Linked DNA regions of Pontibacter liquoris. The protein of the gene in region 1 interacts with the protein of each later gene in a pairwise test. Links are inferred from orthologs where the notes say so. Each region holds a gene or a part of one and is shown in the gene's direction. Other genes may lie near its edges.

Region 1 (2,845 bases):
GAAAGGGCGTAGTTTACCAGGCCTTCGGTGTCGCCGGTCTTTGAGTCGTAGGCTTTCAGTTCTTCTTTGGTAATGGCAATGTATGCCGTCTTATACTCAGGCAGCACCACCAGTTTGTCTTTAAGGGCATAACCCAGAAAGCGCAGGCGCAGTTCCGTGGAGCTGTCATAGATCAGGCGGTGAATGTTGGAGGTCTGCACGCCAATGTGCAGCAGGTCGGCAATGATCAGGTGCACATTTTTAGACGTGCTCGGGTGCCGGAAAGAGCCCGTGTCGGTCATAATACCGGCATACAGGCATTCGCCGATGTTGGTATCGATCAAGTCGCCGTCGCCCATCTCCTTTATCAGGTCGTACACCAGCTCGGCCGTAGCGGCGGCATTGGTGTCGGAGTACGCCAGGTCGGCAAATCCTTCAGGCTGCAGGTGGTGGTCAATCATCACCTTGGTGCCTTTGGCCTGCCGGATATACTCGCCTATTTCGTTGATGCGCGAAAGATTGTTAAAATCCAGGCAGAAGATCACCTGCGATTCGTTGACGATGCGCCGTACCAGTTCATCGTTTTGCCCGGAGTAAACAAGCACGTCATCGTTGCCATGCATCCAGTTCAGAAAACCAGGATAGTCAGAAGGGGTGATCACGGTAACGCGGTGGCCTTTCTTTTTAAGGTAGCCGGCAAGGCCCAGCGAAGAGCCAAGTGCATCAGCGTCAGGCTTGTGGTGTGTGGTGATCATCACCTCTTTAGGCTCTTTCAGAAGCTCTTTCAGAGCATTAATATCGTGCATACTGTAAATATGAATCCTCTGAGTAATAAGGATATAAGGCGGCAAATTTCAGAAGAATTTCCTTCTAAAGCAATAGGACCCGGGGTTTTAGAAGCGGCCACTCTCTGGTAATACGCCTGGTTGCGCAGCGGCTGTTTACCAAAGTATAACCTAAAAGTATGCTATAATTTTGCGAAATGCGCTACTTTTGCATCTTTATATTCGGAGTAAACCCCTTAACCATTCAAGAACCATGGCCGGAAACACCACATTTACAATGATTAAGCCTGATGCAGTGGCGGATAACCACATTGGCGGCATTACCCAGATGATCGAGGAAGGCGGCTTCCGTATCGTAGCGATGAAAAAAACAAAGCTATCAGAAGAGCGCGCCGGAAAATTTTATGAAGTACACAAAGAGCGCCCTTTCTATGGTGACCTGGTAAAATATATGTCATCCGGCCCGATCGTAGCCATGATCCTGGAGAAGGACAATGCTGTAGAAGATTTCCGCAAGCTGATCGGCGCTACAAACCCGGCGCAGGCTGAAGAAGGCACCATCCGTAAGAAATTTGCCAAGTCTATCGAAGCCAATGCCGTGCACGGCTCTGACTCTGACGAGAACGCGCAGATCGAAGGCAACTTCTTTTTTGCTGCCGACGAGCGTTTCTAAGTAGCAGAAAGTATACGTATTGATTTTAAAAGTCCGCCAGGCTGTAAGGTCTGGCGGACTTTTTTTATATTTATACTTTCTAATATTATAAGATGAAAACAAAACCTTACTTACCTTATCTGCTAGGCTGTTTGCTGCTCTGCTGCGCATGCCGGCAAAATGAGCCAGAACCTGATCTTTCCGGTATCACGCAACTTCCTTATTCGTATCTGGCCCCTTTGGGTACGTCTGCTGTCCAAACGTCTATTTCCATTTATCCTAACCCCTTTTTTCAGGATGTAACTGTGGAAGTACAGGCAGCGGAGGGAGAGGCGGCTACGCTTTATTTCTCTGATGAGAAAGGCAAGTATACCAAAAAGATTATGCTGCCTGATGAGAGTAATTCCCACCGGGTGCAGGTAGATTTTAGCAACATGCCCACAGGGATCTATATCTGCGAGGTGAGGCTCTCGGGCAAAGTAAGTAGGTATCGGTTAATTAAAGCCCGCTAAGCGCATGAAGAAACTTTTACTAGCAGCAGCCTTGCTGGCAGCCTTTGCTGCCAAAGCCCAAACAACTACTTATGGATTTACCGGTAGCCTGGGAGCTTTTAAAACAATCAATAGCAGCAGCAGCGCAGGCGCTGATTTTAACTATGCTCCGGGTCTGCAACTCCAATTGGGGAGCTGGGTGCAGCTGCCTGTTTCTGAGAAAGCAACTTTGCAGCTTACCTTAGTGCATTCAATAGAACGGCAGGGCGGAAGCAAAGTCACCATGACAGACGAGAACAGGAACCCTTTAGCAAACGTTAAAACCAGGTATGGTAACCTGGCAATTGGTGCCACTGCCGTATACCTGCGCCACCTCAGCGACAAACTGGCGTTGGGTGCCGGAGCCGGCGTTACATACAAGTATGTTTCGCTTATGGCCGTGCAGGACTTTAAGATGGCAGGCATTGCAAAAGCAGAACTGGCTAAAACTTACGACGACCGGTATCACCGTAAATTCAACGCATACCTGCCGGTAGAGGTACAGTACGGCCTCAGCCCACGCGTAACCCTGCGGGGGCAGTTGCAGGTGCCCCTCAGCAACCGGATAGCTGCCTCCGAATCGGCATTTAAAGAGAGAGACCTGGGCCTGGCAGTTGGTGTAAATTATATCTTGGTCAGGCAATAAATCAAAAAGGCCGGCGCTATAAAATAGCGCCGGCCTTTTCTTTTTTAGATAAATGTTTACTTTCTGGGAACGTCCAGGCGTTGTCCCGGGCGTATCAGGTCGGGGTTGTCGCCAATGGTTTGTTTGTTTGCATCGTAAAGCTTATGCCAGCTGTTGGCATCGCCATACAGTTTTTTGGCGATCTTGGAAAGCGAGTCGCCGCTCTGCACGGTGTACACGTCGTTGTGCGCGGATGTATCAGCCGTAGACGGCA
Region 2 (3,157 bases), 210 kb from region 1 along the record:
CCTTTACCGTTACCACCGGCCACCAGCTCAACATCTTTACCGGCCCGCTATACTTTGTCTATAAGATCATCACGGCCATTAACACCTGCAGGCAGCTGCAACAGCAATACCCTGGTTACAACTTTGTGCCGGTATACTGGATGGCCACCGAAGACCACGACTTTGCCGAGATCAACCACTTCAGCTTGTTTGGCAAAACCTATACCTGGCACACCGACCAGAAAGGCGCCGTAGGCCGGTTTAAGTTAAACGATATGGAACCGCTGCTGGCCGAACTGCCCGAGGCGTACCCTGTTTTTGAGGAAGCCTACCGCAATAGCCAGAACCTGGCCGATGCCACGCGCGCCATTACGCATGCGCTATTCGGCGAATATGGGCTGGTAAGTATAGACGGCGACCACCCGGAACTGAAAAAAGCCCTCACGCCGGTAGTGGAGAAAGAACTGACCGAACAGCTATCGCATAAGCTGGTAGGCGAGGCAAGCGCGGCGCTGGAGGAGCGCGGGTACAAGCCCCAGGTATACTCCCGCGAGATTAACCTGTTTTACCTTGCTGACAGCCTGCGCGAGCGCATTGTGCTGGAAGACGGCAAGTATAAAGTACTGAACACCGACCTGATTTATACCTTAGAGGAGATACGGCAGGAGGCGCAGCAGCATCCGGAACGCTTTAGCCCCAATGTGATCCTTCGGCCGCTCTACGAAGAGCTTGTGCTTCCCAACCTGGCCTATATTGGTGGCGGAGCCGAGGTAGCCTACTGGTTCCAGCTGAAGCAGCTTTTTGCTGCCTGGCAGGTGGCTTTTCCGCTGCTGATGCTGCGCAACTCGGCGCTGTATATTACGCGCGGCAATGCCAGCCGCATGCACAAGCTGGGGCTGCAGCCGCAGGAGCTGTTCCAGGATTACCAGGAACTCAAAAAGCACTTGTCTCAGCAGCTGCATGAGGAGGAAATAAGCCTGGAAACGGAGCGCCAAAGTATAGCGGCCGCCTTTAAAGAAGTAGAGAAGCTGGCCCATAGCATAGACCCCACGCTGGTAAAAGCCGTGGCGGCCGAAGAGCAGAAAGCGCACAATGCCCTGCAGCTGCTGGAGAAAAAACTGTCCAAAGCCCGCGACAGCAAGCACGAGCAGACCTTTAAACAACTGGAGAACCTCAAGGACAAGCTCTTCCCGAACGGCAGCCTGCAGGAGCGCCAAGATAACCTGCTCACCTACCAGACAAATAACCCGGATTTTATACCTGCTTTAGTCGCCGCTTTCGATCCGCTGGAATTTAAGTTTACCATACTGGAGGAAGAATAATGCGGAAAGCGGAGTTACGCAGCCTGATGTTGCAGCAGCGGCGCGCGCTTCCGGTAGCGGAGGTGCAGGAGCGCAGCCGGCGCATTGCCGATCAGTTTTTTGCGTACTTTCCACTGCAACCCGGCCAGACGGTGCATGTGTTTCTGCCCATCCTCAAAAACAACGAGGTAAATACCTGGCCCATTATTGAGCGGCTGCGCCTGGAGCACCCCGAAGTGCGCGTAGCGGTGCCCGTAACGGATGTGGCCCAGAACATCCTTACCCACCACCACCTCACCGACGAAGCCGTGCTGGTAGAGAACAACTGGGGCATACCCGAGCCGCAGAATGCCCACATCATTCATGCCCATGAGGTGGATGTGGTGCTGCTACCGCTGCTGGCCTTTGACGAAAGCGGCCAGCGCGTAGGCTATGGCAAAGGCTTCTACGACCGATTCCTGGCCGACTGCCGCTCCGATGTGCAAAAGATCGGCCTCTCACTAGCCCCGCCTGTGGCAAGTATAGACGACCCCAATCCCTTTGATGTGCCGCTGGATGCCGTGGTGATGCCCGATGGCGTCTGGGAGCAGAGGTAAGTTGTAGTACCACAAGCTTCTCCATGTTCAAGCCCCTGCATACTTTCCTGGCGCAAGCGTCCGCTTGTGCCTGCTATACTTATATTTACCTTATACTATATTCTTTCTGCCTGATAAGCCAGCAGTGGCAGGCGCACGGGCCAGATTAATTTTATACTTCGCCGGACGTTCTTTATCTTCCCATACTTAAAACACCCGACGCTTTATGAAAAAACAACTCCTTCTGGCTTTTTTGGTTCTGGTGCCTGTGCTGCTGTTTGCGCAAACGGGCAAGGTCCTAGATAACCTGTCGCTGAAAAGCAAGATCCTGAAAGCAAACCGCAAGTATGCCATTTATCTGCCCCCGGATTATGAGACCTCCCAGCGCAGCTACCCGGTGTTATACCTGTTACACGGCGCCGGCGACGACCAGACCGGCTGGGTGCAGTTCGGGGAGGTGCTGCATATTGCCGACAAAGCCATTAAGAACGGCACGGCCACGCCCATGATCATTGTAATGCCGGATGCCAATACCGGCCAGCGGGGCTACTTTAATAGCGAAACCGGCGACTGGCGCTACGAGGATTTCTTTTTTGAAGAGTTTATGCCTTTCATCGAGAAGACCTACCGGATCAAAGCCGATAAAAGGAACCGCGCCATTGCCGGCCTTTCTATGGGTGGTGGCGGCTCGTTTATGTATGCACTGCGCCACCCCGACCTGTTCTCCTCGGCTTGTCCGCTGAGCGCCGCCACCGGGCCGCTTACCCCGGAAGAAGCAAAGCCTTTTATTGAGCGAATCGGCAACAAAACGGTAACCGCATCCGCCGCTCAACTGGAGGCCTATTACAAAAATAACAGCGTACTGCAGCTGCTCAACACCGTGCCGGCAGAACAGGTTAAATCTGTGAAGTGGTATATCGACTGCGGTGATGATGATTTCCTGTATGAAGGCAATTCGCTGGTGCACATTGCCATGCGCAAAAAGGAAATTCCGCATGAGTTCCGGGTGCGGGACGGCGGCCATACCTGGACCTATTGGCGGCAGTCGCTGCCCAAAGTGCTTTCGTTCGTGTCCGATACCTTCCATCAGCACTAAGCCGGGTATTAGCGAAACAAGTATAAACAGAAAAGCTCCTGCTGCAGGCACCAGGCCGATAGCAGGAGCTTTTTGCTGCCAGCGTGTGCCGGCGTAGTTTAACCTTTGTAGTGGATCTTGAATTTCTTCAGGTCGTTTACAGGACCAAACTCGGTTTTCTCGATGGTTTTGCCGCGGCGCTTCAGGTGCACTTCCACGGGCGCCAT
Region 3 (2,876 bases), on another replicon or contig:
TCATGGCGAAGTACATGATTATAAAGCCCGAAAATAAAAGGGGAGTGGACGCCATGCAGCTTAAAAGCCCGCAGGCGATAACGCACGTAATCAGCAGCTATGGTCAGGAAATACACTGGCTAGTAGGAGGGATGTATGACAAAAATGATAGATACCGCGAAGTATGGCTGGATCGTTTGTTGCTGTTACCGTAGTTGCTTAGCTTTTCAGACAAAATTCAATCGGCTCAATTGGCCCTTTCTGGCGCAAACGTCCGCTTGTGCCTATACCTACAGTTGAATTCTACCTGAAAACAAATATCGTAAACAGCCTGGGTCAAGCAGACGCTTGCACCATTGAATGCCTTCAAATCCTGTTAATTATACTTATAAACCCCAAGTAGCTTTACTGCTGCATTTAAAGTATAAAACTGCAAATCTTTAGTTGAGCTTGTACGGCACAACCAGGGTAAACTCCGGAATGGTGGCATTGAACTGTTTGCCGTCTACCAGGCGTTCCATCAGGTACGTGCCGCGCATTTTACCCATTCCGGTCTTCAGGTTGCATCCCGAGACGTATTCATGCGACTCCCCGGGCTCCAATGTAGGCTGCTGCCCCACAACGCCTTCGCCTTCCACTTCGCGCACCACGCCGGTCGAATCGTGGATATACCAGTGCCGGCGCAGGAGCTTCACGGTAAATTCGCTGTTATTCTCTATCTTTATCTTATAGGCAAAAACAAAGTGCTGCTGCACCGGACTGGAATAATCCGGCAGGTAGTTGGTGGTAACCGTCACTTTTACACCTTCTGTTGTTTTTGTATCCATGTTTCAGAGTTTTATGTATACTGAGGAAACCGTACGCAGCATAACCTGGCAACGGGAGCTGGGGCTTCCTGTATTTGCAACCCAATTTCCCATACTAACTCATGAATGTAAAGATAGAAGAAAGCTGGCAAAAAGTGCTACAAGATGAATTTGAAAAGCCGTATTTCCATCAGCTTGTGTCCTTTGTTAAAGACGAATACACTTCTCAAAAAGTTTATCCGGCAGGCAATCATGTTTTCAATGCTTTTCTGCTGTGTCCGTTCGATAAGGTGAAGGTTGTGATCCTGGGGCAGGACCCTTACCATGGCCCTAAACAAGCGAACGGCCTTGCTTTTTCCGTGAGTGACGATGTACGCATTCCGCCCTCATTGCTCAATATCTTTAAGGAGATAAAAAATGACTTGGGCAAGGACATGCCGGCAACCGGCAACCTGGAGCGTTGGGCCGAGCAGGGCGTGCTGTTGCTGAACGCTACCCTGACCGTGCGGGCAGGCGATGCAGGCTCGCACCAGAAAAAAGGGTGGGAGGAGTTTACTGACGCCGTTGTGAAAAAGGTAAACGACTTGAAAGAACACGTCGTGTTTATGTTGTGGGGCGCTTATGCCCAGAAAAAAGGGGCTTTTATAGATGAAAGCAGGCACCTGGTACTGCGGGCTGCCCATCCCTCGCCGTTTGCCGCCGACCGGGGTTTTTTCGGAACGCACCACTTCAGCAAAGCCAACAAGTACTTAGAGGCGCACGGCGAAAAACCCATCAACTGGTAAAAGAGTAAGGCTATTAACCAGTGTGGAAGTATAGCCGGTCTTTTATTTTCCTTCCGTAAAAAGCCTAGAAGATAGTTAACTGAGAATTCTAGATAGCAAAAAGAGCACTCCTGTGGTTCAATTAAAACCGCAAGAGTGCTCTTTTTGTAAAACTGTTAAGCCGAGGGTTCCCGTTTGTTCAGGCCATAAATATTAGAAAGCTATGCCTCAACTCACTAACAACCATACGGGCAGGGGATTATTCTTTTAAAGCTTTAAATTGTCTGAAAGCATTGGAGACGGCCTGGTGCATGATGGTAGCATGATCTTCCTGCGGCAAGTAGTCAAATAGCACCCGCACGGTTTTACTCTTTGTAGCCTGAATTTTGTCTGCCAATACGTTTGCATCTACTTCCATCACCCTTGGGATAGCCGTTGTTGTAAGCCCTTCCTTGCCGACACTGATGTAAATATCCGTTAATTGCTTAAAGGATGCATTCAGTATCTCGGGGTTCTTGTTTAATAGCGAGCCATTATCCCACCATAAACTCGGGCTTACGATAATATACTTATTGAAAAGAGTAGGATTTTGAAACAGGATCTCCGTGGCCAACAGCCCGCCCAGCGACTGCCCGATCAGGGTTTTAGAAGATGTCGTTTTAAACTTTTTCTCTATAAAGGGCTGTAGCTCTGTTCCTATAAAGGAAATAAAAGCATCCGAATGCCCGGTGGTCGGATACTGTTTCCGGTCTGCTTCGATCGTAGTTGGATAAGTAAAGTCTCTTCTTCTATCCACTGTGGCAATGCCAACTACAATAGATTTAGGTACGATGTTGATCCATTCAAAACTGTTGTATTGCACCAGCCCGACTATGTGAATAAAATCTTCGTTAGCTGAGCCGTCCAATAAATAGATCACCGGGTATTTTACGCTGTCTGCCGGGTTATACCCTTCTGGCAGGTAGATGTTTAAGATCCGCTTCTCGCCTAATACTTTTGAATGAAGCTCGTGAATTTCGCCAAGTATAAAAGGCTTGCTTTTTTCTGCTTTCTTAGCTTTTTGCCCAAAAGCGGCTATCGTGAAAAAGCTAAGACATAATAAGACCAGTATTTTTTTCATTTGGATTGTGAATGTAGGTGTTTTAAAATGAGGTTTAACGTATTCGTGCTATAATGTGGGTGAGGCGTAGCCGAATCCTAAATTATGCACCTTGTTAGACTATTTCTTTTCTGTTCGTTCAGGGAGACTGTTCAGGAGTTCAGCACACAACTTATTAGCTATAAGTCCAAGTTCAAGGCTCAAAATTGACAACGGTCTTTGGGTTAG

The links.
Region 2: the proteins of LWL52_RS14025 (region 1) and LWL52_RS14910 interact in binary tests that used the Escherichia coli proteins (3 or more experiments, as listed by UniProt). The link is inferred for Pontibacter liquoris from one-to-one orthologs.
Region 3: the proteins of LWL52_RS14025 (region 1) and ung interact in binary tests that used the Escherichia coli proteins (3 or more experiments, as listed by UniProt). The link is inferred for Pontibacter liquoris from one-to-one orthologs.

Annotation. Positions count from the first base shown.
Region 1 is NZ_JALEBG010000002.1:155,048-157,892, reverse strand. What follows is about bases 40-2,727. They hold LWL52_RS14025 (nucleoside-diphosphate kinase), read left to right. Parts: upstream 40-1,017; coding sequence 1,018-1,437; downstream 1,438-2,727. Other genes in these bases: LWL52_RS14010 (LysM peptidoglycan-binding domain-containing protein), read right to left, coding at 2,649-2,727; LWL52_RS14015 (hypothetical protein), read left to right, coding at 1,933-2,592; LWL52_RS14020 (T9SS type A sorting domain-containing protein), read left to right, coding at 1,530-1,928; LWL52_RS14030 (DHH family phosphoesterase), read right to left, coding at 40-785. In the rest of the region: more of LWL52_RS14030, read right to left, coding at 1-39; more of LWL52_RS14010, read right to left, coding at 2,728-2,845. UniProt on the Escherichia coli protein: Major role in the synthesis of nucleoside triphosphates other than ATP. The ATP gamma phosphate is transferred to the NDP beta phosphate via a ping-pong mechanism, using a phosphorylated active-site intermediate.
Region 2 is NZ_JALEBG010000002.1:369,264-372,420, reverse strand. The notes cover bases 89-3,088. They hold LWL52_RS14910 (5-formyltetrahydrofolate cyclo-ligase), read left to right. Parts: upstream 89-1,300; coding sequence 1,301-1,876; downstream 1,877-3,088. Other genes in these bases: LWL52_RS14900 (hypothetical protein), read right to left, coding at 3,050-3,088; LWL52_RS14905 (alpha/beta hydrolase), read left to right, coding at 2,082-2,951; bshC (bacillithiol biosynthesis cysteine-adding enzyme BshC), read left to right, coding at 89-1,301. Outside these bases: more of bshC, read left to right, coding at 1-88; more of LWL52_RS14900, read right to left, coding at 3,089-3,157. UniProt on the Escherichia coli protein: Involved in the removal of 5-formyltetrahydrofolate.
Region 3 is NZ_JALEBG010000001.1:1,719,465-1,722,340, forward strand. What follows is about bases 20-2,738. They hold ung (uracil-DNA glycosylase), read left to right. Parts: upstream 20-907; coding sequence 908-1,570; downstream 1,571-2,738. Other genes in these bases: LWL52_RS07055 (O-methyltransferase), read right to left, coding at 20-86; apaG (Co2+/Mg2+ efflux facilitator ApaG/CorD), read right to left, coding at 420-806; LWL52_RS07070 (alpha/beta hydrolase), read right to left, coding at 1,809-2,669. Outside these bases: more of LWL52_RS07055, read right to left, coding at 1-19; LWL52_RS07075 (hypothetical protein), read right to left, coding at 2,769-2,876. UniProt on the Escherichia coli protein: Excises uracil residues from the DNA which can arise as a result of misincorporation of dUMP residues by DNA polymerase or due to deamination of cytosine.